DNA from 3 places in the Parviterribacter multiflagellatus genome. Region 2 is predicted to be linked to each of the others. Evidence: riboswitches for the same ligand, from Rfam matches in the RefSeq annotation. Region 2 holds a riboswitch; each other region holds the start of a gene.
What was found. Region 2 has a riboswitch for cobalamin ahead of AC1UE5_RS03170 (hypothetical protein). Riboswitches for the same ligand answer to the same signal wherever they lie in the genome.
Positions count from the first base shown of each region.

Region 1: linked by a shared signal. The riboswitch ahead of AC1UE5_RS00340 (CbtB domain-containing protein) and the one ahead of AC1UE5_RS03170 (hypothetical protein) in region 2 are both predicted to bind cobalamin.
Region 3: linked by a shared signal. The riboswitch ahead of AC1UE5_RS25865 (ABC transporter substrate-binding protein) and the one ahead of AC1UE5_RS03170 (hypothetical protein) in region 2 are both predicted to bind cobalamin.

Region 1 is NZ_JBXPIZ010000001.1:65,800-76,102, reverse strand. Features, by position in the region: gene AC1UE5_RS00350 (histidine phosphatase family protein) at 1-445, opposite strand, end outside; gene AC1UE5_RS00345 (CbtA family protein) at 451-1,191, opposite strand; gene AC1UE5_RS00340 (CbtB domain-containing protein) at 1,216-1,443, opposite strand; cobalamin riboswitch at 1,436-1,556, opposite strand; gene AC1UE5_RS00335 (CE1 family esterase) at 1,551-2,321, opposite strand; gene AC1UE5_RS00330 (glycoside hydrolase family 3 C-terminal domain-containing protein) at 2,414-6,469, opposite strand; gene AC1UE5_RS00325 (ROK family transcriptional regulator) at 6,599-7,852, opposite strand; gene AC1UE5_RS00320 (MFS transporter) at 7,914-9,137, shown strand; gene AC1UE5_RS00315 (RNA polymerase subunit sigma-70) at 9,082-10,053, opposite strand; gene AC1UE5_RS00310 (nucleotidyltransferase family protein) at 10,108-10,303, opposite strand, start outside.
Region 2 is NZ_JBXPIZ010000001.1:692,453-702,755, forward strand. Features, by position in the region: gene AC1UE5_RS03110 (WD40 repeat domain-containing protein) at 1-369, shown strand, start outside; gene AC1UE5_RS03115 (HhH-GPD-type base excision DNA repair protein) at 391-948, shown strand; gene AC1UE5_RS03120 (M28 family metallopeptidase) at 1,162-1,995, shown strand; gene AC1UE5_RS03125 (MarR family winged helix-turn-helix transcriptional regulator) at 2,008-2,457, shown strand; gene AC1UE5_RS03130 (FRG domain-containing protein) at 2,506-3,333, shown strand; gene AC1UE5_RS03135 (ATP-binding protein) at 3,454-3,828, opposite strand; tRNA gene AC1UE5_RS03140 (tRNA-Leu) at 3,966-4,049, shown strand; tRNA gene AC1UE5_RS03145 (tRNA-Glu) at 4,092-4,164, shown strand; gene AC1UE5_RS03150 (hypothetical protein) at 4,298-4,639, shown strand; gene AC1UE5_RS03155 (helix-turn-helix domain-containing protein) at 4,741-5,481, shown strand; gene cobS (adenosylcobinamide-GDP ribazoletransferase) at 5,499-6,242, opposite strand; gene AC1UE5_RS03165 (cob(I)yrinic acid a,c-diamide adenosyltransferase) at 6,265-6,828, opposite strand; cobalamin riboswitch at 6,805-7,034, shown strand; gene AC1UE5_RS03170 (hypothetical protein) at 7,069-8,175, shown strand; gene AC1UE5_RS03175 (hypothetical protein) at 8,201-8,830, shown strand; gene AC1UE5_RS03180 (DUF4430 domain-containing protein) at 8,827-9,783, shown strand; gene AC1UE5_RS03185 (energy-coupling factor transporter transmembrane component T) at 9,780-10,303, shown strand, end outside.
Region 3 is NZ_JBXPIZ010000013.1:137,271-147,573, forward strand. Features, by position in the region: gene AC1UE5_RS25850 (PhoX family protein) at 1-1,540, shown strand, start outside; gene AC1UE5_RS25855 (ABC transporter ATP-binding protein) at 1,537-2,355, opposite strand; gene AC1UE5_RS25860 (FecCD family ABC transporter permease) at 2,352-3,386, opposite strand; gene AC1UE5_RS25865 (ABC transporter substrate-binding protein) at 3,425-4,456, opposite strand; cobalamin riboswitch at 4,532-4,716, opposite strand; gene AC1UE5_RS25870 (GTP-binding protein) at 4,715-5,854, opposite strand; gene AC1UE5_RS25875 (hypothetical protein) at 5,939-6,160, shown strand; gene fdhA (formaldehyde dehydrogenase, glutathione-independent) at 6,176-7,417, opposite strand; gene murD (UDP-N-acetylmuramoyl-L-alanine--D-glutamate ligase) at 7,489-8,853, opposite strand; gene AC1UE5_RS25890 (MurL-like N-terminal domain-containing) at 8,834-10,198, opposite strand; gene AC1UE5_RS25895 (collagen-like triple helix repeat-containing protein) at 10,271-10,303, shown strand, end outside.

The DNA of each region.
Region 1 (10,303 bases), 630 kb from region 2:
TCACGACCGCGGCCTTCACGACGCCGCCGTGCGTCGCCGCGATGGCGCGGCCGTCGCGCTCGGCCTGGCCGCGCAGCCACTCCCCGACCCGCGCGACGAACGCCGCCAGCGACTCGCCCCCGTGCGGCGCGGCGGCCGGGTCCCCCATCCACGCGGCGACCCCCTCGGGGTCGGCCTCGTTCAGCTCCGCCAGCGAGCGCCCGCGCCACGTGCCGAAGTCGCATTCGTTGAGCGCGCGCTCCACCCGCACCGGCGCGAGCCCGGCCGCCGCGGCGGTCTCCCGCGCGCGGCCTGCCTCGCTGCACAGCGCGTCGCCGCGGCCGAGCCGCCCGCGCAGCGCACGGGCAGCGTCCCGCCCGGCGTCGTCGAGCGGCTCGTCGAGCGGGAACGCGGCGCGGCGCACGGCCGAGGTCGGCGCGTGACGGAGGAGCACGAGGCGGCGCACCCGGCCTACGCGGTGGCGGTGGCTCGTCCGGGGACCGCGCGCAGCGACGCGATCCCGTACCCGACGCCGAGCGCCGTCCACAGCACGGCCTGCGTGCCGAGCGATGAGAGCCGGAACTCCCACAGCAGCGACGCCGGGAAGCCGTCGGGCACCTCGTCCACGCCGGGCAGCACGAGCAGCAGGAAGCCCGCGAGGACCACGAACGTCCCGCCCGCCAGCAGCGGCCGGCGCCACACGGGCGCGTCGGGGCCGACGCTCCACGCCACCCGCACCGCGGCCAGCAGCGCGGCCGCGCCGCCCGCGAGCAGCGCGAGGTAGAGCCAGGTCCGCTCCCCGATCGTGTCCGGGTCGCCCACCGCGGGCGGGTTCGCCGGGTACTTGAGGAACGGCACCAGCACGAAGACGAGGAACAGCGCGCCCGCAAGCCGGACCGACAGCTGCCAGTCGTCCCGCGCGGCGCCACGGCCGCGGGCGACGGCGAAGACGAGCGCGAAGACCGTGCCGACGCAGAGGCCGTACAGCAGCGTGCCGAGGAACAGGCCGCCGCGCTGCTCGTCGCGGCTCACGACCCAGTCGGAGACGTGCGCGGGGACGGCGAGCTGCAGCGACGCGTGGGCGCCCGCCGCCTCCTCGATGTCGATCGCGTCCTGGACAAGCGGCTCGCCGAAGGCGAACGCGAAGCATCCGGCCAGCAGGCCGGCGATCGCGCCGACGACGAGCCCCCTGCGGATCAGGGGCCAGACCATGGCTCTCGGAAGGTCCGAGGAGCGCTAGTGGCAGGGGACGCCGAGCAGGTGCCGGGCGTCGTGGACGAGCTCGTGCAGGAAGGTCCCCGTCTGCGAGATCGCGCCCTGGTCGAACTGCACCAGGTAGATCGTCAGCAGCGCGAGCGCGGCGGCGAAGAACGCGGGCCGGAGGTCGCGAAGCGGGATGGGGTTGGGCGAAGCCGGGTTCATGGATCTCCTCGGGAACTCGCGTCCGTCGACGGGGATGTTCACGACGTCCGAGTTCCTGACTTCCAGGCCCTTGCGAGGTCTGGTCACAGTGGCGCGACCGTGCCGGGCTTGCACCGGCTTCCTCGTTCGTCGTGCTGACGGCGGCCACCTTACTGCGCGCCCCGGCGGCTCGCAATCACGTCGGTGAGGAACTGACCGATGACGGGCGTCATGCCGGGCAGCCAGCCGTGCTCGCCGGCGACGACGCGCAGCTCCGCAGGCGCGCGACCGGCGTTTCGCTCCTGCCAGCGGCGCACCGTGGCGCGCGGCGACGGCCAGTCGTACGCGCCGCGGCGGCCCCGGTCGAGCGGGAGCACGCGGTCCTCGGTCGCGTGGAGGTGGAGCACGGCGACGGGCCGGCGCCCGCCGTTGGCGCACCGCGTCAGGGTCTCGACGGTGGCGACGGCGGCGATCGCGGTGACGAGCGGCCGGCGCTCGCAGGCCAGGGCGTACGCGAGGAAGCCGCCGTTGGAGAACCCGACCGCGGCCACGCGGGAGCGGTCGATGCGGTGGCGGTCGCCGACCCGCGCAAGGAGCGCGCGGACGAACCGCAGCTCGTCGCGCGGCGTCACGCCGTGGACGCGGGGCAGGTACCCGTCGACGACGAACCGCCCGCCGCGCGCGTCGGGGTAGACCGCGATCCACCCGCGCGCCGCCGCCTCGGCGTCGAACCCGCTCTGGGTGGCGATCGTGCCGCCGGACTCGCGCCGCCCGCCGCCGTGAAGGACGAACACGACCGGCCGCCGCGTGCCCGCCGGCGCCGGGGTGTCGGGCACGAAGACCCGGTACGTCCGCTCGCCGATGCGGCCGTGGACCACCCGCGCCTCCGCCGCCTGCGCGGCGAACGCCAGGACGAGGACGATGCCTGCAAGCCACCTCATGCAGACGAGGACGGCTGTGCGGCGCGGGAGTTGCGCAGGTGGGCCGCCTCACCGCCGCGAGGCGACGGTGCGACGGCCCACCCGAGGCGCGGCTACCGCGCGGCGGCGGCCGGCGCGAGCACCGTGGCCCGCGCACGGGTCGCCCCGCGCACGGCGGAGCGACGGAGCGTGATCGGCACCGTCGTGGTCCGGCCGCCCGCGACCGTGACCGTCCGCGTCCCGGCGCGGCGGCCCGCGACCGTCACGGCCACGGTCCCCCGGCACGAGCGGCCCTTGGCCGCCGGGCACCGCACCTTCACGGCCGCGCGGCGGCCGTCGACCCGCACCGTGCGGGCGACGACCACCGGCCGCACCGCGCGGGCGGCGGCCCGGCGCGACGCGGCGTCCCCGCGCACCGCGGCGGCGGGCGAGGAGGGGCCCGCCGCCGGGGTCGCGGTGGAGGGCGCGCCGCCGGCGGACGGCGCACCCCCGGCCTGCGCGTCCGGCCCGGCCGGGCCCTCAGGCCCGACGGGCGCTGCGGGCTCCGGCGTCGCCGGCTCACCCGCCGGCGCCGGCTTGCCGTTGCGCACGCGGACCCAGTCGAACGACGCGGTCAGGTCCGACGCGGCGGCGGCGCCGAACGCGTAGAGCCCGACCTGCACGTTCTCCAGGCTCGCGCCGGTCTCGTACAGCACGCGGTAGTCGCTGCCGTCCTTCGACCAGTACGCGACGTACCGCGGCCCGCGCTTGACGAGCTTGAGCCACACGGTCCGCGCGTCGCCCAGCGACGACGCGGTGGCGACCGACGCGAGCGTCTGCGTCACCGGCGCGCCCGACGCGGCGTCCTCGACCGTGAGGGAGATCCGCGGCGCGCCGCCGCCGTGCTCCCATCCCAGCCGCAGGTGCTCGTCGTCGCCCGCGTAGGCGATCAGGCCGGCCTGCTGCCCGGCCGCGGCCAGCGGCCCGCTGAACGTCAGCTTCGTCGCGACCGTCCAGTCGCCCAGCGCCGGCTGCACCAGCACGTTCCGCGCGCTGTTCGCCGTGCCGTCGAGCGTGCCGGGCCGCAGCCCGATCGACAGCGCTCGCTCACCCGCGGTGACCGCCGACGCGTCCGGGCGCAGCCAGCGCCACTGCGCGCCGACCGCCCCGTCGAGCTCGTCGCCCGTCGCCCGCCGCGCGAGGTGCACGACGTACGTCTGGCGGATGCCGTCCGCGCCGGTCGCGACGACCCGGGCGGTGCCCGGCACGGCGCCGGCCTGCTGGACGTCGACCACCGTGTCGGGGTCGGCCGCCTGCGCCGCGACCTGCGGCACGCCGGCCTCGCCCTCGGGCACGATCACGTCGTACGCGTAGACGTCCGGCTGGAAGCCGCGGCCCGGGTCGTACGCCGTCAGCGGCTTGCCGCCGACGGTGATCCCGGACAGCTTGGACTCGACCCGCACGACGAACGACGTCGTCCGCGTCACGCCGGCGTACGTCACCTTCGCGGTGACCGTCGCGACGCCGTTGCCGACGGTCCGCAGGCCGTCCGCGCCGGCGGACACGACGTCCGGGCGGTTGCTCTCGTACGAGAACGTCATCCCGCTCGGGATCGGCTTCGACGCGCCCTTGCGGACGTAGCCGTAGAGCGTGTCGTCGCTCATCGCGACCGTCGGCTGCGGGTCGATCCGCACGCCCTCGGGGAACGCGACGCGGTACTGCACGTCACGCGCGCGGTCGCCCTCCATCGCCGGCTTGACCGACAGCACGGCGGGCTTGGGCGCGTACGTCCCGGTCACCCGCACGTCGTCGCTCAGCACGACGTCGCCCGTGGCGCTGGAGCGGGCGATCTGCAGGCCGTACCGCGCCTGGTCGATCACCCAGCGGCCCTGCCCCTGGTCGAAGAACGCCAGCTCGCGGACCGGCACGGAGAACCGCACCGTGCGGCCCTCACCGGGCGCCAGCCGCACCTTCTCGAACGCGACGAGCCGCTTGATCGGCCGCTGCGCCGATGCCGGCGCGTCCGGCGTCGTGGCGTAGAGCTGGACGGTCTCGTCGCCCGCCCGCTCGCCGCTGTTGCGCACGCGGACGCGCACGTCCACGGCGCCGTTGGCGTCCACGCTGTCGCTCACAACGAGGTCCGAGTACGTGAACGTCGTGTAGCTCAGCCCGTGGCCGAACGCGTACCGGACCGGACCCTGGAAGTACTGGAAGGTCCGCCCCGGGTTGGAGCCGCTCGCGCGGATCGCGTAGCTCGTGATGTCCGGCAGCTGCGACTCGTCGCGGTGCCAGATGGACGGCAGCCGGCCGCTCGGGTTGTGCGCCCCGAGCAGGACGTCGGCGAGCGCCTCGCCCTTGCGCTGCCCGTTGTACGAGCTCCACAGGATCGCCGCCGTCTTGCCGGCGAACGGCGTCACGTCGACCGGCCCGATCGTCTCGAGGTAGGCGATCGTGTTCGGGTTGCGCTCCGCCACCTGGGCGATGAGCTGCGACTGCGCGCCCGGCAGCTGGATGTTGCGCCGGTCGGCCGCCTCGTCGGCGGTGTACGCGTCGGTGCCCGCGTAGACGATCACCGCGTCGTAGCTGGCCGCCGCCGAGACCGCCGCGGGGTCGACCTCGAGCAGGTCCTCCGCGCGTGTGCCGCTGCCGGTGAACCCGCGCAGGTACTCGACCGTCGCACCCGGGTTGACCTGCTGAACCGCGGCCTTGATGCCGGCGAAGCCGCTGACGAGGTTGGCCTGGCCCGACGGGCCCTGCGTGCTCGAGTAGCCGCCGAGGTACATCTCGGCTGGCGACGGGTTGCCCATCTGGCCGATGACCGCGACCTTGAACGCGCCGCTCTTCGGCACCGCCAGCGGGAGGAGCTTGCCGCTCGTCCCGTCGCGCCGCGTCGTGGTGTCGTTCTCCAGCAGCACGATCGACTTGGCGCCCGCCTCGCGGACGAGGTCGAGCCGTGCCTTCGTCTGGGTCACCGCGCCGTTGGACTCCGTGTTCGTCCACGTGTCCTTCGGCAGCCGCGCGCGGGCCTCGCGGACCCACGGCACGGCGTTCTCGTCATCGAACTCGCCGAGCTGCATCCGCGCGGTGAAGAGCCGCACCAGCGCCTGGTCCAGATCGTTCACGTTGAACGTGTCCGTCAGCGTCTCGATGCCCTGGTGCACCGCATCGGGCAGCGTGTTCGCGTTGCTGAACTGGTCGTGGTAGCCGGCGTTGCAGTTCAGGTCGGTGCCGGCGGCCATCGCGAACGCGTGGCGCTCGGTGTTGTTCACCGGCCGCGTCCACGTCGGCGGCTGCCAGCGATGGCCCCTGACGACCTCGAAGATCGCGTCGCAGTCCGAGACGACGTAGCCCTTGAACCCGAACGTCTGCCGCAGCAGCGTGTCGAGCAGGTACGGGTCGACCGTCGCGGGCGTGCCGTTGACGCGGTTGTACGCGCTCATGACCGAGCCCGGCTGCGTCTTGCGGACCACGTCGCGGAAGGCCTTGGTGTAGTACTCGCGCAGCGTCCGGTCGTCCATGTCCGACGAGCCGGTGAGGCGGTTGACCTCGCTGTTGTTGGCCGCGTAGTGCTTGATCGTCGTGACGGTCTTCTTGTAGCCGTCGGCCTCGGGCAGCAGCAGACCGCTCTGGTCGTTGCCCTCCATGCCGTTGACGAACTGGCCCACGAGCTCGGAGGTGAGCAGCGGGTCCTCGCTGTAGGCCTCGTCGTTGCGGCCCCAGCGCGGGTCGCGGCTGAGGTTCATCGTCGGCGACCAGAAGTCGAGCGACTGCGTGTTGTTCGGGACGACCTCGCGCGCCTCGTCGCCGATCTCGCGGGCGACGCGGTAGACCAGGTCGCGATCCCACGTCGCGCCGAGCGACTGGCTGATCGGGTACGAGGTCGTGTTGGTCAGGACCGTCGCGTTGCCGGTCTCGTTGTACTGCAGCCGCGCGACGCCGTGGAGCGCCTCGTTCCACCAGCCGTACGGCCGGACGCCGAGGCGCGGGATGCCCGGCGCCCGGCTGCTGATCGTCTGCGACGCCTTCTCGGCGAGCGTCATGCGCGAGACCAGGTCGGCCGCGCGCTCCTCGAACGAGCGCTTCGTGTCGAGGTAGGTCGGGACGTCCGCGGCGTGAGCTGGCGCTCCAGCCGCTGCGACCCCGACGACGGCGAGTCCCGCGGCCACCGCCGCGTGGATCGCCCTGCGCATCCTCATCGATTCTCCCCTGCTGGAGACATGGGACCGCGTGACGGGGCGCCCTCCCACGGACGACCCACGGCCCCAACCCGCGGCGGACCTTAGGCCCGCCAGCGCAGTTCCGTCAAGCGCTTTGCAGAATTAACGACCTCGGGAGGCCGGAGAGGGGGTGTTCTGTGAGAGGTTCGCCGTATCGGCGAGGCGGCGGGCGAGCGCCGCGGGGGCGCGTTCGAGCACCATGCCGGCGGCGCCGAGCACCTCCGCCCGCTCCCCCAGCGTGCCCGCCATGACGGTCGCCGCCGCGGCCGACGGGCCGACGGCGTCGCGCTCGACGGCGGCGCGGATCGGCGCGAGGACGTGCTCGCCCGCCGCCGCCAGCTCGCCGCCCACGACGACCAGCCGCGGGTTGAGCACGTTGACCACCATCGCGATCGCCCGCCCGACCGCGGCGCCCGCGTCGGTGACCGCCCGGCGGGCGCCGCGGTCGCCGGCCTCGACGAGCTCGACGACGTCGCGCATGCCGACCGCCTCGCCGCGGCTGAGCTCGAGCAGGCGGGCGACGGCCGCGGGCGTCGCGACGGTTTCCAGGCACCCGCGCTTGCCGCAGCGGCAGATGAGCCCGGTCGGGTCGCTCTCGACGTGGCCGAGCTCCCCCGCGATGCCGCTGGCGCCGCGGTACGGCCGGCCGCCGAGGATGAGCCCGAGGCCGATGCCGGCCGACAGCCGGACGTAGACCATGTCGTCGATGCCGCGGCCGGCGCCGAACGCGCGCTCGCCCAGGGCGCCGAGGTTGGCGTCGTTCTCCAGGGCGACGGGGAGCCCGAGCCGCTCCTCCATCTCCGCCGCGGGCCGGACGCCGGTCCAGCTCGGGAGGATGCCCTCGGCGAAGACGGTGCTCGTCGCGCGGTCGACCGGGGCGGCGAGCGCCATGCCGACGCCGACGACGCGCTCGCGGTCGACCCCTGCGCGGGCGAGGGTGCTCGTGACCAGGCGCGTGGCGAGGTCGAGGCTCGCCTCGGGCGCGTGGTCGACCTCGGCGGGCGACCAGTCGTCGGCGAGCATCCGGCCGCTCACGTCGCAGACGGCGGCGCGCACGTGGGCGTGGCCGACGTCGAGGCCGACGGCGAACGCGGCGTCGGGGACGAGCGCCATGCGCACCGGCGGGCGCCCGGCGCCGCGCGGGCGGTCGGCGCCGTCGTCCTCCGCGGGCGCCGCGACGCCCGCGGCCTCCAGCTCGTCGAGCAGCGTGGAGACCGTCGGCCGCGACAGCCGGGTCGCGTCCACGACGTCCATCCGCGTGCTGCCGGGACGGCGGAAGAGCACCTCCAGCACCCGCAGCCGGTTCGCGTCGCGGACGCTGAGGAGCAGCTCAGGGTCGTCGTCGCCGGCGGGCACCGCCTGATCATCGCATCCGCCGTAAGCAGGCCGTAAGCGACCGGGCGGAGGGTCTCCCGCGATGGCCCTCCTCCTCCGCGTCCGCGACCTGCGCCTGCTGACGCTGGCCGTCGGCCTGTCCGCCGCCGGCGACTTCCTGCTGTGGGTGCCGATGGCGCTGCACGTCGAGGCGCTGACCGGGTCGGCGTTCGCGGTGTCCGCGTTCTTCCTCGCGCTGTTCGCGCCGGTCGTGCTGCTCGGCGGGGTCGCGGGGCGGCTGGCCGACCGCGTCGAGAACGCGCGGCTGCTCATCGTCGTGTCGCTGGCGCAGGCGGCCGCCGCCGCGCTGATGGTGGTCGCGACCGACGCGCTCGCGCCGCTGCTGCTCCTCACCGCGCTGCTCGGGGCGGGGACGGCGCTGAGCCAGCCGGCGGAGTTCGCGCTCGTGCCGGCGGCGACCGGTGACACGGGCGGCACCGCGCGGCTCGCCCAGGCGAACGGGCTGATCGAGAGCGCGCGGTACCTCGGGATGACGCTCGGGCCGCTGCTCGGCGGCGTCCTCGCCGCGGCCGGCCAGCTGCACGCCGCGCTGCTCCTCGACGCCGCCTCGTTCCTCGCCGTCGCCGCGGCCGCCCGCGCGATGCACGCCCGCCGCCGGCCGCACCGGGGCGAGCACGACACCGGCCGCGCCCGCGAGGGCGTCGCGGCGCTCACCCGGGACCCCGTCCTGCGGACCACCCTCGCCGGCGCCGTCGTCGCGCTCCTCTTCTTCTCCGTCACGATCGTCGCGGAGGTCCTCTACGTCCGCGACGTGCTCGACGCCGGCGCCGTCGCGTACGGGGTGCTGACCGCGTGCTGGACGCTCGGGATGGTGCTCGGCGCGACGCACGTCGCGCCACGCGTCCCGCCCCACCTCCTCGCCGCGGGCGCGCTGGCGGGCGTCGCGCTCCAGGGTCTGGGGATCGCGGGCGCGGCCGCGGGCGGCGTGCTGCTCGGCGCGTTCGCGGGGTTCGCCCTCGGCGGGGTCGCGCACGGGGTCAAGAACGTCCTGCTCCGCACGCTCATCCACGAGCGCGTCCCGGCGGCCGCGCAGGGCCGCGCGTACGCCGCCTACAACGCGGCCCGCAACGGTGCCGAGCTCGTCGCGCTCGGCACCGCGGGCGTCAGCATCGGCCTGCTCGGGGCGCAGCACGCGCTGCTCGTCGCGGGGCTCATCCCGCTGACCGTCGGCACCGCCGCCCTGCTCGTGGTCACCGCTCCAGCGGCAGGCCGAGCCGCGGGAACAGCGCCGAGTCGAACGTCGTGATCTCCGCGATCCGGCCGTCGACCGTGCGCATCACATCGATCTTCAGCGCCCGCCACACGGTGTCGCCATTCGCGCGCATCCAGGTCGCGGCGGCGGGCATCCGGTTGACGCGGGTCGGGACGAGCTTCCAGTCGCCGGGCCGGTTGGGTCCGAACGCCTGCTCCCACAGCGGCCGCATCGCCTCGATGCCCTCGTAGTGCCACGGGTGCGGCGGCATGGTGACCTTGATGTCCTCGGTGATGACCGATGCGAACGCGTCCGCGTCGCACGCCTCGTGCAGCTCGATGAACCGCGCCACCAGCGCGCGCTCCTCGGCGCTCGGGTCGGCCGTCGCCCACGCCGCGCGGGGCTGCGGGAGCTGCGCCTGCATCGTCTCGCGCGCCCGCTGGAGCGCGCTGTTCGCCGCGGGGACCGAGACCTCGAGCAGCGCCGCGGTCTCCTTCGCCGACCACTCGAGGACGTCGCGGAGGAGGAGCGCGGCGCGCTGGCGCGGCGGCAGGTGCTGGACGGCCACGAGGAACGCGAGCTCGACCGTCTCCTTCGCGACGACGACGGCGTCCGGCTCGTCCTCGCTCGCCGCGGCGGCCGCGTCGAGCAGGTCGTCGGGGAACGGCGTGAGCCACGGGACCTCCGCGGCGCCCTCGCCGGTCGGCCCTTCCGGCCCCATGATCTCGACCGTCTGCAGCCGCCGCTTGGCCTTGTCGAGGTGGTCCAGGCAGGCGTTCGTCGCAATCTTGTAGAGCCAGGCGCGCAGCGACGCGCGGCCCTCGTACGAGTCGCGTGCCCGCCACGCGCGCAGGAGCGTCTCCTGGGTGAGGTCCTCCGCCTCCTGGAAGTTGCCGAGCATGCGGTAGCAGTGCACGCGCAGCTCGTGCCGGTGCCGCTCGGCCGCGCGCTCGAACTCGGTCTGATCCATCGTCGTCATGGTCCTTCAGACGGCGCAGGCGCGCGAACTCATCGGTCGGCGTGCCTACAGCAGGAGCTTGCGCCGCAGCGGGGTGCCCGCGACGACCGCGTCGAGCAGGTCGCCCATCGCGTCGCCGAACACGTCGCCGCGCCGGCGCGCCTCGTAGTAGAGGTCGTCCTCGGCGAGCTTGGCCCGCAGCTCGTCCTTGCCGACGTCCGACTGCTCCAGCCACCAGCCCATCTCGCCCAGCGCGCGCTCG
Region 2 (10,303 bases):
GTCCGCGCGCTGCTGTGGTCACCGGACGGCCGGACGCTCGCCGCCGACCTCGGGCCGGTCGCCCAGCCGGAGAAGCGCGGGCGCCGCCGACCCTGGCCGCGCACGATCCCGCGCTTCTACGGCGTAGCGACGACGGCGGGGAACGCGGCGGTGCGGCGGATCGTCGTCCGTGCCGCGCGGGCGCTGAAGGACGGAGCCCGCCGCGAGACCGTGCTCAGCCAGGTCCGCCTCGACGTCGCGGCGGCGACCGAGCGGTTCGGCGGGGTCTTCGACACCGCGGTGCGCGAGCGGCTCGGCAACGCCCTCGACGACTGGCTCGTCGCCGCGGGCTTCACGCCGGTCGCGGCGTACGACGAGATCACCTGCTGACCGGCGCGTAGGATCCGGCGCATGGTCGACCGCCTGCCCTACACCGAAGACGACGAGGCCAACGCGCTCATCGCGCAGGACCCGCTCGCGCTGCTGATCGGCTTCGCGCTCGACCAGCAGGTCACCGTCCAGAAGGCCTTCTCCGGGCCGCTCGCGCTCAAGCAGCGCCTCGGCGGGCTGGAGGCGGCGCAGATCGCGTCCGTCGACCTCGAGCCGGTCTTCCGCGAGCGTCCCGCGATCCACCGCTTCCCCGGCTCGATGGCCAAGCGCGTCCGCGAGCTGGCGGCCTACATCGACGAGACCTACGACGGCGACGCCGCGCGCGTGTGGAAGGACGCGTCGACGCCGGAGGAGCTGAAGGCGAACCTCGCCGCGCTGCCGGGCTTCGGCACGATGAAGGTCGACGCGGTCGCGACCCTGCTCGCCAAGCAGTACGGCGTCGCGATCGCCGAGCCGCTCGTCCCCGACTACCCGACGCTCGGCGCGGTCGACTCGCCCGAGGCGCTCGCGGAGTACCAGGCGAACAAGCGCGCGCAGAAGGCCGCGGCGCGCGCGGCGAAGGCGGCAGCCAAGGCCTAGGAGCGCGGGCGGCAGCGACTCGGGCCCCGGAGAAAGCCCGAGCCGCTGCAAGCTGCCCAGCTCACCGGCGCGTGTTCCAGCGCCAGCGGCAAGGCGGCGAACCATAAGCAGGGCATCAAGATGCCGGTACCGGACATTCGTCCAGGTTCCGTTCCCCTGGCGCGAGCGCGGTCATCCGCCGTCGCCGGGCGCAGTCCGTAAGGTCCGCGGCGCATGCCCCGCCTGCTCGCGCTCGCTCTCACGGCGTTCCTCCTCGCGCCCTCCACCGCCGCCGCGCAGACCTCGGCCGGGGAGGACGCGTACCGCCTCGCCCGCTCCATCGCCCTCGCCGGCCCACGCCCCGCCGCGTCCGCCGCCGAACGCCGCGCCCAGGAGCGCGTCGTCGCGCGCTTCCGCCGTGCCGGCCTGCGCCTCGCCACCGACACGTTCACCGTCCCGGGCAAGGGCCGCTCGCGCAACGTGCTCGGCATCCGCGACACGCCCGCGGACTGCCTGCAGATCCTCATGGCGCACAGCGACACGGTGCCGCCGGCGCCCGGCGCGGACGACAACGCGTCGGGCATCGCGACGCTGGCGGCGCTCGCCACGCGGCTTCCGGCCGAGCCGGCCTGCGACGTGTGGCTCGTCGCGACGGGCGCGGAGGAGCGGATCTACACGGGCCGCGACGACCACCTCGGCGCGCTCGCGCTCGTGCGCCGCGTCAAGCGCCTCGGTCGCGCGGACGACCTGCGGTTCGCGCTGTCGCTCGACGAGGTCGGGCGGGGCACGTCGTTCTGGCTCCGCTCGCCGGTCGCCGCCCCGCGCCCGCGCGTGGAGCGCGCGCTCCTCACCCGCGCCGACGCCGCGAACGTCGCCGTCCGGTGGGTCGCCGACACCGGCAGCGGCAACTCGGACCACCGCGAGTTCGAGCTGGCCGGGCTGCCCGCGATGAAGCTCGGCGTGCCCGACGACGCCTGCCGCCACACCGCGTGCGACACGGCGGGGCGGCTGCAGCGGGGCGCGTTCGACCGCGTGCTGCGCGTGGTCCGCCGAGTGGTCGCCGGATAGCCTGCATCCGCGATGTCGGAGGTGGAGAGCGTCGTCGCGCCTGAGCGGCTGCGGAAGCTCGGGAGCTGGCTGCTCAACCAGTCGGGCCTGCGCGCGCGGCGCGTCGTGGGCCAGCGGCTCGCGGAGGCGGGCGCGCGGCGGGACCAGTACCTGCTGATGCTCGCGGTCGACGACCTCGGCGCGGCGAGCCAGGCCGACCTCGGCCGGCAGATGATGATCGACCGCAGCGACATGTCCGCGCTGATCGACGAGCTGGCCGCGGCCGGGTTCCTCATGCGCGAGCGCGACGAGCAGGACCGGCGCCGCAACGTCATCCGCCTCACCGAGGCGGGCCGGCTGCGGATGGAGGAGCTGAGCGTCGTCGTGGACGCCGCGCAGGAGGAGCTCTTCGCGCCGCTGACCCGGGCCGAGCGCGAGAAGCTCGAGCGGCTCCTGCGCCGCATCGTCGAGCACCACCGCTGAGCCGCCGCTCGCGATTGGCACGGCTCCGCGCGGGGCAGGCCGCTGCCCGTGGTCAGGATCGAGACGGTCGGGACGTGGCGCGAGCTGGACGACGCGACCAGCGACGCGAGCTGGTGCCGGCACGCCGGGCACCCGCGGCCCACGCTCGTCTTCCGCGGCCTCGCACGGGCGACGTACTCGAACGTGTCCTCGCTCGCGCGGCTGGAGGGCGACTACGCGAGGCTCGAGCGGCACCTCATCCGCAACTTCCGCAAGTACGCGCACAAGGCGGCGCCGGGCCCGACGACGTGGGACTGGCTGGCGCTCGGCCAGCACCACGGCCTGCCGACGCGGCTGCTCGACTGGACGTTCTCGCCGCTGGTGGCGCTGCACTTCGCGACGGCGTCGTGGCCGGACGACGACGCGATCCTGTGGGCGGTCGACGTCGTCTCGGCGCACGAGGCGCTCCCGCCGCGGCTGGCCGAGCCGCTGGCGGAGGAGGGCTCGGTCGTGTTCACCACCGACGGCCTGGCCGACTGCGGCGTGCCGGACCTGCAGGCGCTCGACGCGCTCCAGGACGACACGCCGTTCGCGGTCTTCTTCGAGCCGCCGACGCTCGACGAGCGGATCGCCAACCAGGCCGCGGTCCTGTCGGTCCTCTCCGATCCGACGTGCCACCTCGACGACTGGCTGCGCGAGCACCCCGACGCCTGCCGCGCGTGGCGCATCCCGGCGGCGCTGAAGGCCGAGGTCCGTGAGCGCCTCGACCAGGCGCAGATCACCGAGCGCGTCCTCATGCCCGGCCTCGACGGCCTCGCGACCTGGCTGCGCCGCTACTACTCGCCGCAGTCCGCCTCGGACGAGGCGAGCGCGCAGCACGAGGGCTCGATGGCCTAGCTCCCGTCCGCCCGTGGGCCATGGCAACGCGGATCGCGAGTGAGCGCCCGGCGGGATCGGTGTGTCGTGCGTGAGGGCCGCGAGGCGCCCCTCACGGACGGCACGACGCCCGCCGGGCGCTCAAGAGCGATCGATCTCGAACCACACGTGGGTGGAGCCCGCGTGGACGCCCCAGCGGTCCGTCAGCTCCTCCACGAGGTGCAGCCCCCAGCCGCCGACGTCGGTCTTGGGCCGGTCGCGCGCGACGGGCGTGAAGCTCGATCCCTCGTTGACGACCTCGACGCGCAGCGTGCGCGGGCGCGGCGCGTCGATCTGGAGCCGCACCGAGCCCTCCGCGCCGTACTTGACGGAGTTCGTGACGAGCTCGGAGACGAGGAGCACCACGTCGGGCCGGACTGCGGGATCGATCGCGGGGCCCAGCTGCTCGACCGCGCGCCGCGCGTGGTACGGCGCGCGCGGATCGCGGGGGATGTCGACGTCCAGACTCGTCCTCATCGGCGTCACTGCTGGTGAGCCCAGCCTAGTACAGGGTTTCCGCCCGATGTCCCTGCAAAACGTGTCTCATCGCACATCGGGCGCGGGCAGGTTCTCCGGGTGAGCGGGAACGCGCGCGCTACTATCTCCGCCGCCACGCGGATGTGGTGGAATTGGTAGACACGCAGGCTTCAGGTGCCTGTGCTCGCAAGGGCGTGGAGGTTCGAGTCCTCTCATCCGCATAGCTCGCAGGGGGCGTTGCTACCCTGTCGAGCGGCCAACAGGCCGCTATCGTCTAGGGGACTAGGACGCCGCCCTCTCACGGCGGAAACCCGGGTTCGAATCCCGGTAGCGGTGCTCGATCTGACCCTCGCCTCGGCGGGGGTTTCGTCGTTCTGGAGCAGATCGCGCCACCGGTGAGCAAGTGCTGAGTTATGCTCGCCGGCGTGTCCGAGTCCACCGGGCAGAGCATGCTCGTCGACTCGACACGGTGCTGAACGTCCTGCACGGCTGGCTGGGGGAGGCGGTCGAGGTGCGCGTCGAGGTCGCCGAGCCGCCGTTCACGCTCGGCCGGATGCGCGGCGTGCTCGCCGGGGCGGACGGCATCGCGACGCCCGAGCACGACGGCGAGTACGGGTTCGCGCTCGGCACGGGCCGCGAGTTCGCCTTGCGGCGGTCGCACGCGCCCGAGGGCGTCCTCTGGCCGTACGCCGGGCGGCTCGAAGTCGCAGTGATCGACGACGCCGCGACGGCGGACACGATGGACGAGACGGTGGCCGCGCGGCTCGTGTTCTCCGGCCCGCCGCTCGGCGCGCCGCCCGCGCGCGGGTGAACGACCGGGCCGAACGCGCCTACGCAGGCGTGGTTCGGCGACCGCGGGGGTAGGCGTCCGGAACGGGACCGAACCGGTTCCGTCCCCCTACCCTGGAGACCTTGGCGCCCAACGTCGTGCATGTCCTCGAAGAGGACCCTCAGCTCGCCTCCGCGCTGGATGAAGCGGAGCTCGCCGTCGCCGCGCGGCACCTCGTGGCCGCGGAGGTGCGGCTGCCCCGTGGAGCATGGAAGGCCGACCATCCCCTGGGCGGTTCGCCTGGCGATCTGGGGTTCCTCATCCTCGACGGGTTCCTCGTCCGCGAGACCGCCGTGGGGCGGCACTCGACGGCCGAGCTGCTCGGCTCGGGGGACCTGATCCGCCCGTGGGACCACCGCGAGGACGCGGGCGGTGCGCCCGTGGACGCGGAGAGCGCGTGGCGCGCGCTGCAGCCGACGCGGCTGGCGGTGCTCGACGCCCGGTTCGCCGCGCTCTGCACCCGCCTGCCGACGATCACCGCCGAGCTGCTCAGCCGTACGCTGCGGCGCTCACGGCTGCTCGGGCTGCTGCTCGCGCTGAGCGCGATGCCCCGGCTCGATGCGCGGCTGCTCGCGCTGCTGTGGCACCTGGCCGACCGGTGGGGGAGCGTCGGGACCGAGGGCACGACCGTGCCGCTCAAGCTCACGCACGCGACGCTCGCGCAGCTCGTGGGAGCGCAGCGCCCGAGCGTGACGAGCGCGCTGCGGACGCTGGAGGACCGCCACCTCGTCCGGCGGCTGCCCGAGGGCGGCGGCTGGCTGCTGCTGGGCGACCCGCCGGGCGATCCCGAGCAGGCGCTCGCGCGGGCCCGCGTGGCGGCGTAGCGGCGGTCCGCGACCGGCTACCAGCAGGCGGCGAGGGCGACGTACGCGCCGAGCTCGACGAGCTTGTTCGTCGCGCCGTAGACGTCGCCGCTCGCGCCCCCGAACGACCGCAGCGCCGCGAGCGAGCACACCGCCATCACCGCGAGCGCCACGCCGAGCGCCGCGAAGCCCGGGCCGACGCCGCCGCACAGCAGCGCGACCGCGACCGCGACGACCGTCGTCGCCGCGACGTGCGGCCAGCGGGTCCGGAGCAGCGCTCCGGCGCCGTCGGGCTGCGCGGGCGGCAGCAGCCACGCGAGCGGCACGGTCGACCAGCGCCCGAGCACGTGGCCGACGAGCGCGGCGAGCAGGACCTCGTCGCCGTCGAGCGGCGCGAGCGTCGCGAAGGGCAGCGCGACCGCGAGCACCACCGCGAGCGCTCCGAACGTCCCGACCCGCGAGTCGCGCAGGATCTCGAGCTTCCGGGCGCGCGTCGTGTGCGCGCCGAGCGCGTCGGCGCAGTCCGCGAGGCCGTCCTCGTGGAGGCCACCGGTGACGAGGATCGCGGCCAGCAGCGCGAGGAGCGTCGCCGGGCCCGCGTCGACGCCGACCGCGTCGAGCCCGATCCGCACGCCGCCGAGCACCCCGCCGACGAGCAGCCCGACGACGGGGAACCAGAGCGACACTCCGGAGAACCGCTCGGCCGTGAGTGGCGCGGTGTCCCGCACCGGCAGCCGCGTGAGGAAGCCGACCGCGGTGCGGAGGTCAGCGACGGGGGTCACCGCGCAGCGGCGCGGGCGCGTGTCACTGGAAGCGACCGGGCTCCCACAGCGGCTCCTCGCCGCCGCGGTTCGCCCCGCGCGAGAGGATGAAGAGCAGGTCGCTCAGGCGGTTGAGGTACCGCAGGACCTCGGGGTTCGCGCCCTCGACCTCCAGCGCGCGCCGCTCGGCGCGCCGGCACACCGTCCGGCACACGTGCAGGTGCGCGGCCGCCTCGGTCCCGCCCGGGAGGAGGAACGAGCGCAGCTTCGGCAGGTCCGCGTTGACCTCGTCGCAGCGCTCCTCCAGCCACGTGACCTGCTCGGGCCGCACCCGCAGCCGCTCGCGCGCGGCAGGGTCGTCGGACTCCGGCACGGACAGGTCGGCGCCGACGTCGAACAGGTCGTTCTGCACCCGGCGCAGCCAGCCGGCATACGCGTCGGGCAGCCCCGCGGCGTGGAGCGTCACGCCGATGTGGGAGTTCAGCTCGTCCACATCGCCGTACGCCTCGATGCGCGGATGGGTCTTCGGCACCCGGCTCATGTCGCCGAGATGGGTCTCGCCCGCGTCGCCGAGACGCGTGTAGATGCGCGTGAGGTTGACGGTCACCGGCGCTAGGATTGCATGCGTCAAGGGTCGGTGGCCAAGGGAAGTCCGGTGCGAATCCGGCGCGGTCCCGCCACTGTGACCGGGAAGCGATCCGCACGCGACGACGCGAGCCACTGGGCCGAGGAGACCTGGGAAGGCGCGGTGAGCAGGGCCAGGCAAGGCCCGCCCCGGGAAGCCAGGAGACCTGCCTCCGACCAGCAAGCATCAACGCCCTCGTGGAAGCAAGGGGTGGCTCCTCGCATGAACGTCCTGTCCCGCGGCCTCACCGCCGCAGCCTGCGCCGCAGCGCTCGTCACGACCGCCGCGGCCCCCGCCGCGGCCGACACCGTGAACATCCGGATCGAGGGCGATGACGCGACCCTCGCCTCCAAGCAGCGCCTCGTCGTGCCCGCCAGCGGCACCTTCGCGATGGCCGACGGCACGCCGTGCAACTGGGACTCGATCGGCGGCGCCATCGAGACCGTGACGGGCGGCAACTGGGACCGCAAGGCGCTCACGAGCACGATCGCCGGGGAGTCGCACACGTACGCGCAGAACGACTGGTGGCACGTCTGGCAGAACCGCAAGCCGACGACCGCGGCGAACTGCGCCGTCCCGCTCGCCGACAACGACGACATCCTGATCTTCGCCCAGCGTGACGACGCGCAAGGCAACCCGACCCGGATGCCGCTGGTCGTCTCGATGATCACCGCGCCCTCGAACGGCGTCGCGGCCGAGGTGTGGGTCCAGGAGGACACGTTCACCTACAGCGACGGCGTCGTGACCAAGCCGGCGGCAGGCGTGACCGTCACCGCCGGCCCCAAGAGCGGGGTCACGGACGCCGCGGGCCGCGTCTCGTTCAGCGGCCTGCCGGACGGCGTCAACCCGATCCAGGCCACCGCGCCGAACCGAGTGCGCTCGAACGTCTTCTCGCTCATCACCAACGCCGGTCCCCAGGTCCAGCCGCCGAGCACGCCGCCGCCGACGCAGAAGGACACGACCGCGCCGCGGAGCAAGATCGTGGGTCTGGCGAAGCGCGTCTCGGCCGCCAAGGCGCCCAGGCTCCTCAAGGGCACGGTCACCGAGGCCGGCGGGATCCGCTCGGTCAAGCTCCGTCTCACCCGCACCAGCGGCGGCAAGTGCTACGCGTGGAGCGCCAAGCGGGAGCGGTTCATCCGCCGCCCGAAGTGCGGCGCGAGCAGCGGCTGGTGGTGGAGCGTCGGCGACAAGGCCGACTGGGAGTACCAGCTCCCGGCCAAGCTCCCGAAGGGCCGCTACGTGCTCGACGTGAAGGCCACCGACCGCAGCTACAACCGTGACGAGGAGCGCCGGACCGGCGAGAACCGTGCCGTCTTCGAGGTTCGCTAGCACCGCCTTCGCGGCGTTCGGTGCGGTGCTGGCCCTGGCCGGCACCGCACAGGCCGCGTCCCCGCGCGTGGAGGCGCTGGTCGTCGGCCGCGACGGCTGGAGCGTCGGCCCGCAGCAGGTGAGCGTCGGGGCGCTCACGGTCGGCTCGTGCCGGCTCCAGGCGGGGCTGCCGATCGGCGTGCTGCGCGCGCTGCGCCTGCCGTTCACCGTCGAGGGCTCGTGCCGCGCGCTGTACGTCGACCAGGTCCGCGGCGACCGCGAGCGCGGCGCCGCCGGCTGGGTCTACAAGGTCGGCCGCCGCGTCCCGGGCCGCGCCGCCAGCGATCCCGCCGGCGCGCTGCGTTCCGGCCAGCGCGTCACCTGGTTCTGGTGCAAGCGCGCCGGCGCGTGCGGGCGGACGCTGGCGACCAGCGGGCGCTCGGCCAACGGCCGCCTGACGGTGACCGTGACCGGCTACGACGACTACGGCCGCGGGACCCGCGTCGCCGGCGCGACGGTGATCGTCCGCCGCGTCGGGACGAGCACGCGCCAGACGTACCGGACGGGGAGCGACGGCACCGTGACGGTGCGCGTCGCGCCGGGCAGCCGCTACCGGATCGACAGCCGCCGCGCCGGGCTCGTGCGCGGCTTCCCCACGGAGGTGCGCGCACGATGACGCGGAAGTCCCTGAGCGTCGCGGTCGCGGCCACGATCGCCCTCGCCACCGGCTGCGGCCCGGGCACCGGCGCGGACGAGCCCGCGAGCGTCAAGCTCACCATCACCGACGGCTTCGGCGCCGAGACGATCCTCGAGCAGCCGTCCCCGAAGGTCGAGGGCGACGACACCGTGATGCGCCTGCTCGAGCGCAACGCCGAGGTCAAGAAGCGCTACGGCGGCGGCTTCGTGCAGTCGATCAACGGCGTCACCGGCGGGCGCGAGGGCGGCCGCCCCGTCGACTGGTTCTACTTCGTCAACGGCATCCTCGAGGACGAGGGCGCCGCGTCGACCGACGTGCGCGGCGGCGACCGCATCTGGTGGGACCGCCACGACTGGGGCGCGGCCAACACCACGCCCGCGGTGGTCGGCTCGTTCCCCGAGCCGTTCGTGTCCGGCATGGACGGCAAGAAGTTCTCGACGCGCATCGAGTGCGACGAGGGCATCCGCGACGCGTGCGACACGGTGCAGGACAAGTTCGGCGAGCTCGGCCTCGTGGTCGGCAAGTCACGCCCGGGCACCGAGGGCGGGTTCGAGAACCTGCGCGTGCTCGTCGGGCGCTGGCCGGCGCTGCGGGGCGACCGCTCGCTCGTGCGGCTCGAGGACGGCCCGAAGGCGAGCGGCGTGTACGCGCGCATCTCCGAGGACGGCAAGAAGATCACCGCGCTCGACGCGCGCGGCGAGGTCGCGCAGGAGCTCGGCCCGGGCACCGGCCTGATCGCCGCGACGCGGTGGCGCGAGGACGCTCCGACCTGGGTGGTGACCGGCACCGACGACGCGGGCATCCGCGCGGCCGCGGCGGCGTTCGACGAGAGCGCGCTGGCCGAGAAGTTCGCGCTCGCGGTCTCGCCCGAGGGCCAGGGCGTGCCGCTGCCGGTGCCGGACGACGCGACCGAGGGCGCGGGCGCGGGGTGACCTACGAGCGCCGCTCCAGCCCGCTCCACGCGGCTCGCGCCGCGGTGGCCGCGGCCTGGGCGCTGGCGCTCGTCACGTTCGCCCTGCTCACCGAGCACCCGCTCGTCCTCGCCACCCTCCTGGCGGTCTGCGTCGCCGCGGCGGCCGGCGCCCACGTCGGCCGCCGCGTGCTCGGGATGGCCAAGTACGCGCTCCCGTTCGCGGTGCTGATCGCGCTCGTCAACCCGCTCGTCTCGCGCGAGGGCCTGACAGTGGTCTGGCGGTTCGGCGACGTGCCGCCGTTCGGCGAGATCGACGTCACGCGCGAGGCGCTCGTCTACGGCGCGCTGCTCGGCCTCCGCGCGCTCGTGATCCTCTTCGGCGCCGCGCTCTTCACCGCGACGGTCGACCCCGACAGCCTGCTGAGGCTGTTCCGCCGCGTGAGTCTGCGGAGCGCGCTGACCGCCGCGCTGGCGGTGCGGCTCGTGCCGGTGCTGGCGCGCGACGGGCGGCGGCTGGCTGAGGCCGGGCGCTGCCGCCT
Region 3 (10,303 bases), on a different contig from region 2:
CGGCTGGGTGTGCGAGCACGACCCGTACGACCCGTACTTCACCGGCCGCAAGCACACCGCCCTCGGCCGCTTCCGCCACGAGAACACGGCGTTCCGCGCGGAGGAGAACAAGCCGTTCGTGCTCTACATGGGCGACGACCAGACCAACCAGGCGGTCTACAAGTTCGTCTCCTCGCGGTCCTACACCCCGGACTCGCGCGACCACAACCTGCGCATCCTCAGCGAGGGCACGCTCTACGTCGCGCGCTGGGCGCCGGAGGGTCGCCGCCGCTTCGCCGCCGACGGCGACGTCGACCCGGTCACCCCGACGTCGGGGACGGGCGAGTGGGTCGAGGTCCACGAGTGGGAGCTCCACGACACCCGCCTGATGCTCGGCGGCTTCCCGTCCGCAGCGGCCTCGCCCGCGTCGAACCGCCGCGCCGCCGGGGTCACCGACCCGGCCGCCGCCAACTACTCCGGCCGCTTCAACTTCGTCAACGGCGACGGCGTCAACGAGTGGGACACCCACTTCGCGACGAACCGCCCCGAGGACGTCGAGGTCGACGTGGACGGCACGGTCTACATCGCGTTCACCAACAACTCGGCGGTGAAGGACCAGCACGGCGCGATCCGCAGGCTCGTCGAGGACGGCAACGACGCGACCGCGCTGACGTTCACGTGGGAGGACTACGCCGAGGGCGGCCCGACGGGCCGCGCCGACGCGGGTGAGCAGGGCTTCTCGTCCTGCGACAACCTCGTGATCGACCAGGCCAGCAACGTGTGGACGGTGACCGACATCTCGTCGTCGTCGCTCAAGGGCTCCACCAGCGCGAAGACGTGGTACGACTACCACGGCAACAACGCGGTGTTCATGATCCCGCGCAGCGGCCCGAACGCCGGCGTCGCGTTCCGCTTCGCGAACATGCCGATCGAGGCGGAGGGCACCGGCCCGTACTTCACGCCCGACGAGCGGACGCTGTTCATCAACGTCCAGCACCCGGGCGAGGTGACCGCCGACCGGCCCGAGTCGGTGTACGGCGATCCCACGACGTACCGCAGCTACTGGCCGGAGGGGAACAAGACGACGGGCCTGAACCCGTCCACCCCGATCCCGACCACGGTGGCGATCGAGAGGGTGCCCGAGTGGCTGCCTGACGCGCCGCCGCAGAACACGATCCCGCCGCAGCCGCAGCCCCAGCCCGGGCAGCCGCCGAAGCCGAACAAGCCCACCGCGTCGCTGCCGTCGTCGGCGAGCGTGGCGACGTTCCTGACGCAGGGCACGCTGGTGACGGTCTACGCCGCGAACGCGGGCACGATCGTCGTGCGACTGACGGCCAAGCTCCCGCGCGTCGGCCGCCGCGGCACCGCGACGGTGACGATCGCGCGGGCCGAGCGGCGCGTGACGAAGGCGGGCACCTACAAGGTCCGCGTCAAGCCGGGCCGCCTGATGCGCGCGCGCATCCGCTCCGCCGCCAAGGGCAAGTCCCTGACGGCGACGCTGACCGCGCTCGTGCCGGGCACCAAGAAGGCGCTGAAGGACACGATCAAGCTCCGCGGCTAGGCCGTGCGCTCGACGCCGCGCGCCCGCTCCGGGGCGCGCGGCGCGAGGCGCCGGCCGGGCAGGAACCGGACGTGCAGGTGGTCGTCGTCGGGGTCGCGGGCGACGACCGCGCGGACGCGGTAGACGCGCTCGATCAGCGCCGGCGTGAGCACGGCCTCGGGCGTGCCGGCGGCAACGACGCGGCCGTCTTGGAGCACCACGACCGCGTCGCAGTAGAGCGCCGCGAGGTTGAGGTCGTGGAGCGCGACGACGGTGGTGATCGGCAGCTCGCTCACCAGCGTCATGAGGTCGAGCTGGTGGTGCACGTCGAGGTGGTTCGTCGGCTCGTCGAGCAGCAGCTCGGTCGGCTCCTGCGCCAGCGCCCGCGCGATCTGCACGCGCTGGCGCTCGCCGCCGGAGAGCGTGTGCCACGGCTGCGCGAGCCGGTCGGCGAGGTCGGTGCGCGCGATCGCCTCGGCGACCGCCCGGTCGTCGGCCGCGCTGCGCCCCGTCCACGCGCCGCGGTGTGGGATGCGGCCGAGCCGGACGACGTCGAGCACGGTGATCTCCACGTCGGTCGTCGCGTGCTGGTCGACCACCGCGAGCCGGCGCGCGACGTCGCGCCGCCTGAGCGTCCCGAGCTCCCGCCCGTCGAGGAGGACCGCGCCGCCATCCGGCCGGCGCAGTCCCGCGAGCAGCCGCAGCAGCGACGACTTGCCCGAGCCGTTCGGCCCGAGCAGCCCGAGCGTGCCGCCCCGCGCGACGTCCAGCGAGACGCCGTCCACGATCAGCCGGCCGCCCGCCGACCAGCGCACGTCGCGCGCCGCGACGCTCATGCGCTCCGCCCGCGACGGCGGTAGAGGATCGCCGCGAACGCCGGGACGCCGACGAGCGCGGTGACGACGCCGACCGGCAGCTCCTGCGGGTCGAGCACCGTCCGCGCCGCGGTGTCGACCCACACGAGGAAGATCGCGCCCACGAGCGCGGTGGCGGGCAGCAGCATGCGGTGGCCCGGGCCGACGAGCAGCCGCGCCGCGTGGGGCAGCACGAGCCCGACGAACCCGATCGCGCCCGCCGCGCTCACGAGCGTCGCGGTGAGCAGTGCCGTGACGACGAGGAGCAGGCCGCGCAGCCACGCGACCGGCACACCGAGCCCGGCGGCGGCGTCCTGCCCGAAGCTGCACGCGTCGAGCGCCGGGGCCTGCGCGACGCACACCGCCATCGCGACCGCCGCGACCGCGCCCGCCACGAGCACGTCGCCGTAGTCCGCGCCCGCCAGCGAGCCGAGCAGCCAGAACAGCACCCCGCGCGTCTGCTCGGCGTCGGCGGACGAGGTGACGATGAACGACGTCAGCGCGCTGAACAGCTGCGTGCCCGCGACGCCCGCGAGGACGATGCGGTCGGTCCCGCCACCCGCGCCCGCCGCGAGGAGCAGCACGAGCCCGAACGCCACCAGCGCGCCGATGAAGGCGCCGGCGCTCAGCGACACCGCGCCGCCCCCGATCCCGAGCACCACGACGAGCACCGCGCCGGTCGACGCGCCAGAGGAGATCCCGAGCACGAACGGGTCTGCCAACGGGTTGCGCAGCAGCGACTGCATGATCGCCCCGCACAGCGCCAGCCCCGCGCCGCACACCGCGGCGAGCAGCGCGCGCGGGAGCCGCAGCTCCCACACGATGCCGTCCTGGATGCGCGTCACGCCGGCGTCGCCGCTGACCCCCAGGTGCTCGCCGACCACGCGCGCGACGTCGCCCGCCGACAGGTCCGCCGGGCCGATCGCGATCGACGCCGCCAGCGACGCGAGCAGGACGGCGAGCCCCGCCGCCCACGCCGCGACGCGGACGGCGAGGCGGGCCGGGGCCGGCAGCGCGACCGCCGGGCGGACGTCAGGGGCGAGCTCGTGCACTACCGCGCCAGCCCGAGCCGGCGCAGCCCGGCCGCCAGCTTCTCGACACCGTCGACGGTGCGGAGCGACGGGTTCAGGTCCGCCCCGTTCATCGCCACGTAGCGTTTCTTGCGCACCGCGGTCAGCCGGCGCGTGACCGGGTTGCGCTCGAGGAACCGCACCTTCGCGTCGAAGCTCTCCGCGGACTGCTGGCGGCGCGTCAGGTCGCCCAGCACGAGCACGTCCGGGTCGCGCTCGGCGACGCTCTCCCAGCTGACCTGCGGCCACTCGTCGTGGGTGTCCGCGAAGACGTTCTCGACGCCGACCGCGCGCGAGATGATGCCCGACGAGCCGCAGCAGCCGGCCATGTACGGCGCCTTGGAGTTGGCGAACCAGAAGGCCACGGTGACGCCCGGCCTCGCGACGTCGCCGGACGCCGCCGCGAGCCGCCGCCGCAGGTCGGCGACGACCTGCTCGCCGCGCTCCTCGACGCCGAAGATCCGCGCCAGCTCGCGCACCTCGTCGTAGATGACCTCGATCTTCAGCGGCTTCGAGCGCGGGCCGTCGCCGCTGCCGCCGCCCGGCCGGTCGGTGCACTCCGACGGGGCCATGTAGGTCGGGACGCCGAGCTGCGCGTACTTCGCGCGCCGGTCCGGATCCTCGCCGTTCAGCGCGAAGCCGAACGACGCCGTGACGAGGTCGGGCTCGCGCGCCAGCACGCGCTCGAACGAGGGCGCGTCGTCGCTGAGCCGCTCCACCTTCGCGTTCTCCGCCGCGAGGTTCTCCCGCACCGGGTCGGTCCACGTCGCGGTGCCCACCATGCGGTCGGCCAGGCCGAGCGAGAGCAGCACCTCGGTCGAGCCCTGGTTGACCGACACCGCCCGCTGCGGCGGAGCGTCGACCGTCACCGTGCGGCCGCAGTTGCGCAGCGTCATCGGGTAGTCGGCGGCGCTGGGCGCCGCGGCGGCCGTCTCGCTCTCGTTCTCCCCACATCCGGCCAGGGCCACAGCGGCCACGGCGACGACGAGGACCTGCACCAGCCGCGAGCGCATCGCGGTCTCCTTCGATCAGAGGGCCCGTACGCGGAGCCCGTTTGGCGTGATCCGGCCGGTCGCGCACGAGCGTGCACGGCGGGCCGCAAGCCAGCAGGTCTTCGGGCTCGGGATCGTCCGGACGCGGCGCCTTCCCAGCCTGCCGGAGCAGGCCAGTGGCGTGTCGCCGCCTCCGTCTCCCATACCGCTGCGCGTCAGCTCCGGCTTCTCACCGGATTCCCTGACCCAGGGTGGGTACGACTGGCTCGCGGCAGGACCCTACACGACGGCGGCGGGGACCCAAGCGTCCATGCCCGGCTCAGCCATCGCGCGCCACGCGTCGGGGCCGGCGCTCAGCTCCGCGTCGGTGAGCAGGCAGGCGTCGAGGCGGGCGCGGATCGCGGGCTCGTCGAGGTCGGTGCCGATGAAGACCAGCTCCTGCACGCCGTCGCCGGGCCGCTCCCACATGCCCGCCGGACCGACGGTCAGGACGCCGCCCGCCTGCGACCACTCGCCCGCGAGGTGCGGCCGGTCGGCGAGCCAGAAGAAGCCCTTGGCGCGGATGACGCCCTCCCACGGCGCCTGCATCAGCCGCCAGATCCGCTGGGGGTGGAACGGGCGGCGGGCGCGGTAGGCGAACGAGCCGATGCCGTACTCCTCGGTCTCCGGCTGCTCCTCGCCGCGCATGACGCTCAGCCACCCGGGCGCGTTGGCGGCGCGCTCGAGGTCGAAGCGACCGGTACCGACGACCTCGCTCACCGGCACCTCGCCCCGCACCGCGCCGATCACCGTCGCGGCCGGGTTGAGCGTGCGGATGACCGCCGCGGTGCGCTGCAGCGTCTCGTCGCCGGCCAGGTCGGCCTTGTTGAGCACGATCACGTCGGCGAACTCGACCTGCTCGACCAGGAGGTCGACCACCGCGCGGTCGTCCTCGTCGGACAGCCCGAGCCCGCGCGTGGCGAGGTCGTCGTGGCCCGCGCACTCGTCGAGGAACGTCGACGCATCGACGACGGTGACCATGGTGTCGAGCCGCGCGAGGTCGCTCAGCGCGACGCCGTCCTCGCCTGGGAAGGTGAACGTCTCCGCGACCGGCATCGGCTCCGAGATGCCGCTCGACTCGATCAGCAGGTGATCGAACCGCCCCTCCCGCGCCAGCCGCGCGACCTCCACGAGCAGGTCCTCGCGCAGCGTGCAGCAGATGCACCCGTTGCTCATCTCGACCAGCCGCTCCTCGACGTGGTCGATCGACGCGTCGCCGCGCGCGACGAGCTGCGCGTCGACGTTGATCTCGCTCATGTCGTTGACGATCACGGCGACGCGCAGCCCTTCGCGGTTGCGCAGGACGTGCTCGAGCAGGGTGGTCTTGCCGGCGCCGAGGAAGCCCGACAGGACGGTCACGGGGAGGCGTGGGAGGTCCATGCCTCCCACGCTACCAAAATGAGATCTATTCTCAGTTTGAGCGCCGTCTGGATTTCGGGGCGAAGCGAACGGGCACCCCGTCCCATGCCCCACCACCTCCCGATGACCAAGCTCGACGCGCTCCGCGCCGAGTACCGCGAGCTGATCGGCTCGATGGAGTACGCGTTCGCGATGGGCCACTCGCACACGCTCGGCACCGACCCGCGGCTGACCGCGATCCGCGAGCACGCCGCCGATCTGCGCGCGCGGATCGCGGAGCTGACGGAGGGTGGCGGGCCGGATGCGCCGGCCCGCTCCCCCGCCTGACGAACCGCCCGCGGCCTACGCGGGCAGCGGGATCGGCCGGGCGTTCTTCAGCAGCCCGTGCGGATCCAGGACGAACTTCTTCGAGGCGCCGCCGTCGAAGTCGGCGTAGCCCTGCGGAGCGTCGTCCAGGTTGATGACCGTCGCGTTGACGGCCTTCGCGATGTGCGCGCGCTCGGCGAGGATCGCCTCCATCAGCCCGCGGTGGTACCGCATGACCGGGCACTGGCCGGTGACGAACCGGTGCGACTTGGCCCAGCCGAGGCCGATGCGGATCGACAGCGAGCCGACCTTCGCCTCCTCGGTCGCCGCGCCCGGGTCGCCGGTGACGTAGAGCCCCGGGATGCCGAGCTGGCCGGCGGCCTTCGTGAGGTCCATCAGCGAGTTGAGGACCGTCGCCGGCGCCTCCTCGCCCGCGTGCGAGCCGTGCCCGTGGGCCTCGAACCCGACCGCGTCGACGCCGCAGTCGACCTCCGGCACGCCGAGGATCTCCGCGATCTGGTCCTTCGGGTCGCCCTTGGAGACGTCGATCGTCTCGCAGCCGAAGCTGCGGGCCTGCGCGAGCCGCTCTGGGACCAGGTCGCCGACGATGACGACCGCCGCCCCGAGGATCTGCGCCGAGTGCGCCGCCGCGAGCCCGACGGGCCCGGCGCCCGCGACGTACACGGTGCTCCCGGTGCCGACGCCCGCGCTCACGCAGCCGTGGTAGCCGGTCGGGAAGATGTCCGACAGCATCGTGAGGTCGAGGATCTTCTCCATCGCCTCGTCCTTGTCGGGGAACGGCAGGAGGTTCCAGTCCGCGTACGGGACCATCACGAACTCCGCCTGGCCGCCGACCCAGCCGCCCATGTCGACGTAGCCGTACGCCGAGCCCGGCCGGTCCGGGTTCGTCGTCAGGCAGACGCCGGTGTGCCCCTCCTTGCAGTTGCGACAGCGGCCGCAGGCGATGTTGAAGGGCGTCGAGACGATGTCGCCCTTCTTGATGAACTCGACGTCCCGGCCGACCTCGATCACCTCACCGGTGATCTCGTGGCCGAGGATCAGCCCCTCCGGCGCCGTGGTGCGGCCGCGGACCATGTGCTGGTCGCTGCCGCAGATGTTCGTCGCGACGATCCGCAGGATCACCCCGTGGTCGCACTTGCGCCCCACGTTGTCGGGGTGGACGCCCGGCCCGTCCTGCAGCTCGAGCTTCGGGAAGTCGATCGACTGGACCTCGACGCGCTTGGGGCCCATGTACGCGACGCCATGGTTGTCCGCCATGTGCGTGCTCCTCTCCCGCCCGGACCCGGAGCTGGTCGCCCCTGCGCTTCAGCCCGGGCGTCAGGTGTGGACTACCACTCGGCCGCCGCCATGGCAAGGTCGAGGAAGTGTCTGCCGCGTTCGGTGAAGTCGCGGTAGGCGTGGTAGCTCGGGGCGGCGGGGGAGAGCAGGACCGTGGTGCCGAACGTCGCGCGGCGGTGAGCCTCCGCGACGGCTTCGTCGAGATCGGCGCAGGCGGCTGCGCGCGCGTCCGGGACGCCCGCCTCGCGCGCCGCCGCGAGCAGCCGCGCGCCAGTGGGAGGAACGGCGAGCAGCGTGACGTCGGGACGGCGCGCCAGCTCGGCGGCCAGCTGCGCGAAGTCCTGCTCGCGGTCGGTGCCGCCGGCGATCAGCACGAGGTCGCGGCCGGGGTAGGCGGCGAGCGCCGCGAGCGTCGACTCGGGCGTGGTGGAGATCGAGTCGTCGACCCAGTCCACGCCGTCGCGCGTTAGCACGGTCTGGAGGCGGTGCGGGAGCGGCTCCAGGCCGGTGAGCGCGGCCGCGAGGTCCGCCGGGCGCGGGAGGCCGGCGGCGTCGAGGGCGGCGAGGGCGGCGCAGAGGTTCGCGGCGTTGTGGCGGCCGCGGAGGGGGAGCGCGTCGGCTGCGACGTGCACGCCCGCGCCGTCCGCGATCCCGCCGTCCCTCTCGACATGCCAGCCTTCCGGCGTCTCGAACACGACCCGCAGCGCGGTCCGGCTCGCCGCCGCCACGGCCTCCGCGTCGGCCGGGCGCAGGACGCAGGTCGCGACCCCGGGCAGGCTCAGCAGCCGGAGCTTCTCGCGCCGGTACGTCTCGACGCTCCCGTGCCAGTCGACGTGCTCGCCGTAGAGGTTCGTCATCACCGCGATCTGCGGGCCGGCCGGCAGGTCGGCGATCTGGTAGCTCGACAGCTCGAGCACGACCCACGTGTCGGGGCCGGCGACGTCGAGCAGGTCGAGTGCCGGGCGGCCGATGTTGCCTGCCAGCTCGACCGGCACGCCGGCGGCGCGCAGCAGGTGCGCGGCGGCGGTCGCCGTGGTCGACTTGCCCTTCGTGCCGGTGATGCCGATGACGCGCTGCGGGCCGTGCTCGGCGAGCCACAGGCCGGTCGGCGTCGTGTGGGGGATGCCGCGGGCCGCGAGCGTGCGCAGCTCGTCGCGGTGGATCGAGACACCGGGGGAGCGGACGACGACGTCGCACGCGCCGAGCGCCGCGACCGCCTCCGCGCCCGGGCCGGTGACGCGGGGCGCGAACGCCGCGACCTCGTCGGGCAGCTCCTCCGCGTCGGGCGCGTCGAGCGCGACCGCCGCGATGCGCGCGCCCGGCAGCCGCCGCGCGAGCTGGGTCGCGAACGAGCGGATCTCGCGGCCGAGGCCCCAGACCCCGACCGTGCGGCCGTCAAGCTCCGAGAAGCGCATGCACGTCGTCGAGGAGCTCGTCGGGCACGCCGTGCTCGTCGCTCAGGCGGAAGTAGGCGTCCGGCTGGGTGCTCGCGGCCCCGTCGAAGCGCGGGAGCACCTCGGCCGCCAGCCGCTTGACGTTCGCCTGGTCGCGCCAGCGCGGGTCGGCGGCCAGGAGGCGGATCGCGGCGACGCTCTCCTCCACCTCGCCGACGCACTCCCACGGCTTCAGCCCGCCGGTCGCGGTCAGCTGCGCGAACCCGTCGTACTGCGCGCGGTCCTCGAGCATCGCGCCGCCGAAGATGCGCTCCAGCGCGTCGGGGTCGAGGAACGGCGCGAGGACGAGGAACACGAACCGGCACTTGTCGCAGTCGCGGCACCAGTGGGTGAGGCGGCGGCTGGGGTCGATCGTGAAGCTGCGGTTGCAGCTCGTGAAGGCCGGGTGGTACGCGTCGAGCTGGGCGAACGCGCGGGCGATCGCCAGCTCCGACGCCGGGCGGACGATGGAGAAGAGCTGGAGGCCCGGAGCGCTCTCGGCGAGCGCGGCGGCGAACATCCGCTCCACCAGCGCGCTCTTGGAGAACTGGTGGTTGACCTCGACCCCGTCGAACGCGACGTTGCCGAAGTTCGCGCTGCGCTCGTTCGCCAGCGCGACGGCGTCGAAGCCGTGCAGGGCCGCCGTGAGCAGCGCGACGCACGAGACGATCGCGGTGATCGGGACGTGCCCGTTCAGCGCGCCCTGCCCGTTGAGCTCGATCAGGTGGGAGGAGATCCGGCGGCGGACGAGCAGCCGCGGGAGCTGGGCGACCTCGACCGTGGCGTCGATGGGCTTGGCGGTGTTGACCGAGAAGAGCGCGAGGTCGAGACCCGAGCGGCGGACGATCTCGATCGCGACCGCGGAGTCCTTGCCGCCGCCGACGGGGACGAGCACGCGGCGCAGCTCCCCACGCCCTTGCTCGCCGGCCGCTTCGCGCGCGGGCGCGCGCGGGAAGACCGGTCGCGGCAGATGCGGCAGCGCGTTGCGGTACGCGAACTCCCCCAGCCCCTCGCTGTAGAGCGCCTCGAGCAGGTCGGCCGCCGCGGGCGTGGGCTGCCGGTCGCCGTCGATGGCCACGCGGGGCGGCACGGCGGTCTTGTAGTAGCTGACGCCGGCGGTCCAGTGGAGGAGGTCGAGGATCGCCTCGACCCGCGGGTCGCCCTCCGGGATGCCGCCGTCCGGGACGGGCACCTCGTACACCTCGACGAACTCGTGCGCGTCGTCGAGCGCGTACCGCAGCTCCACCCGCCCGTCACCGTCGATCGAGCGGGAGACGAACCGGAACGTGCTGTACGCGGTGGGGTCGAACCGCTCGGTCTCGGGCACGCGTCAAGGGTACGAGCGCCGCGCCACGCGCCGCACGTGCCGCTTGACACGACCGGTAGCGTTCCCGCGCCAATGCTCGCCTACCTGAAGCGCCACCACATCGGC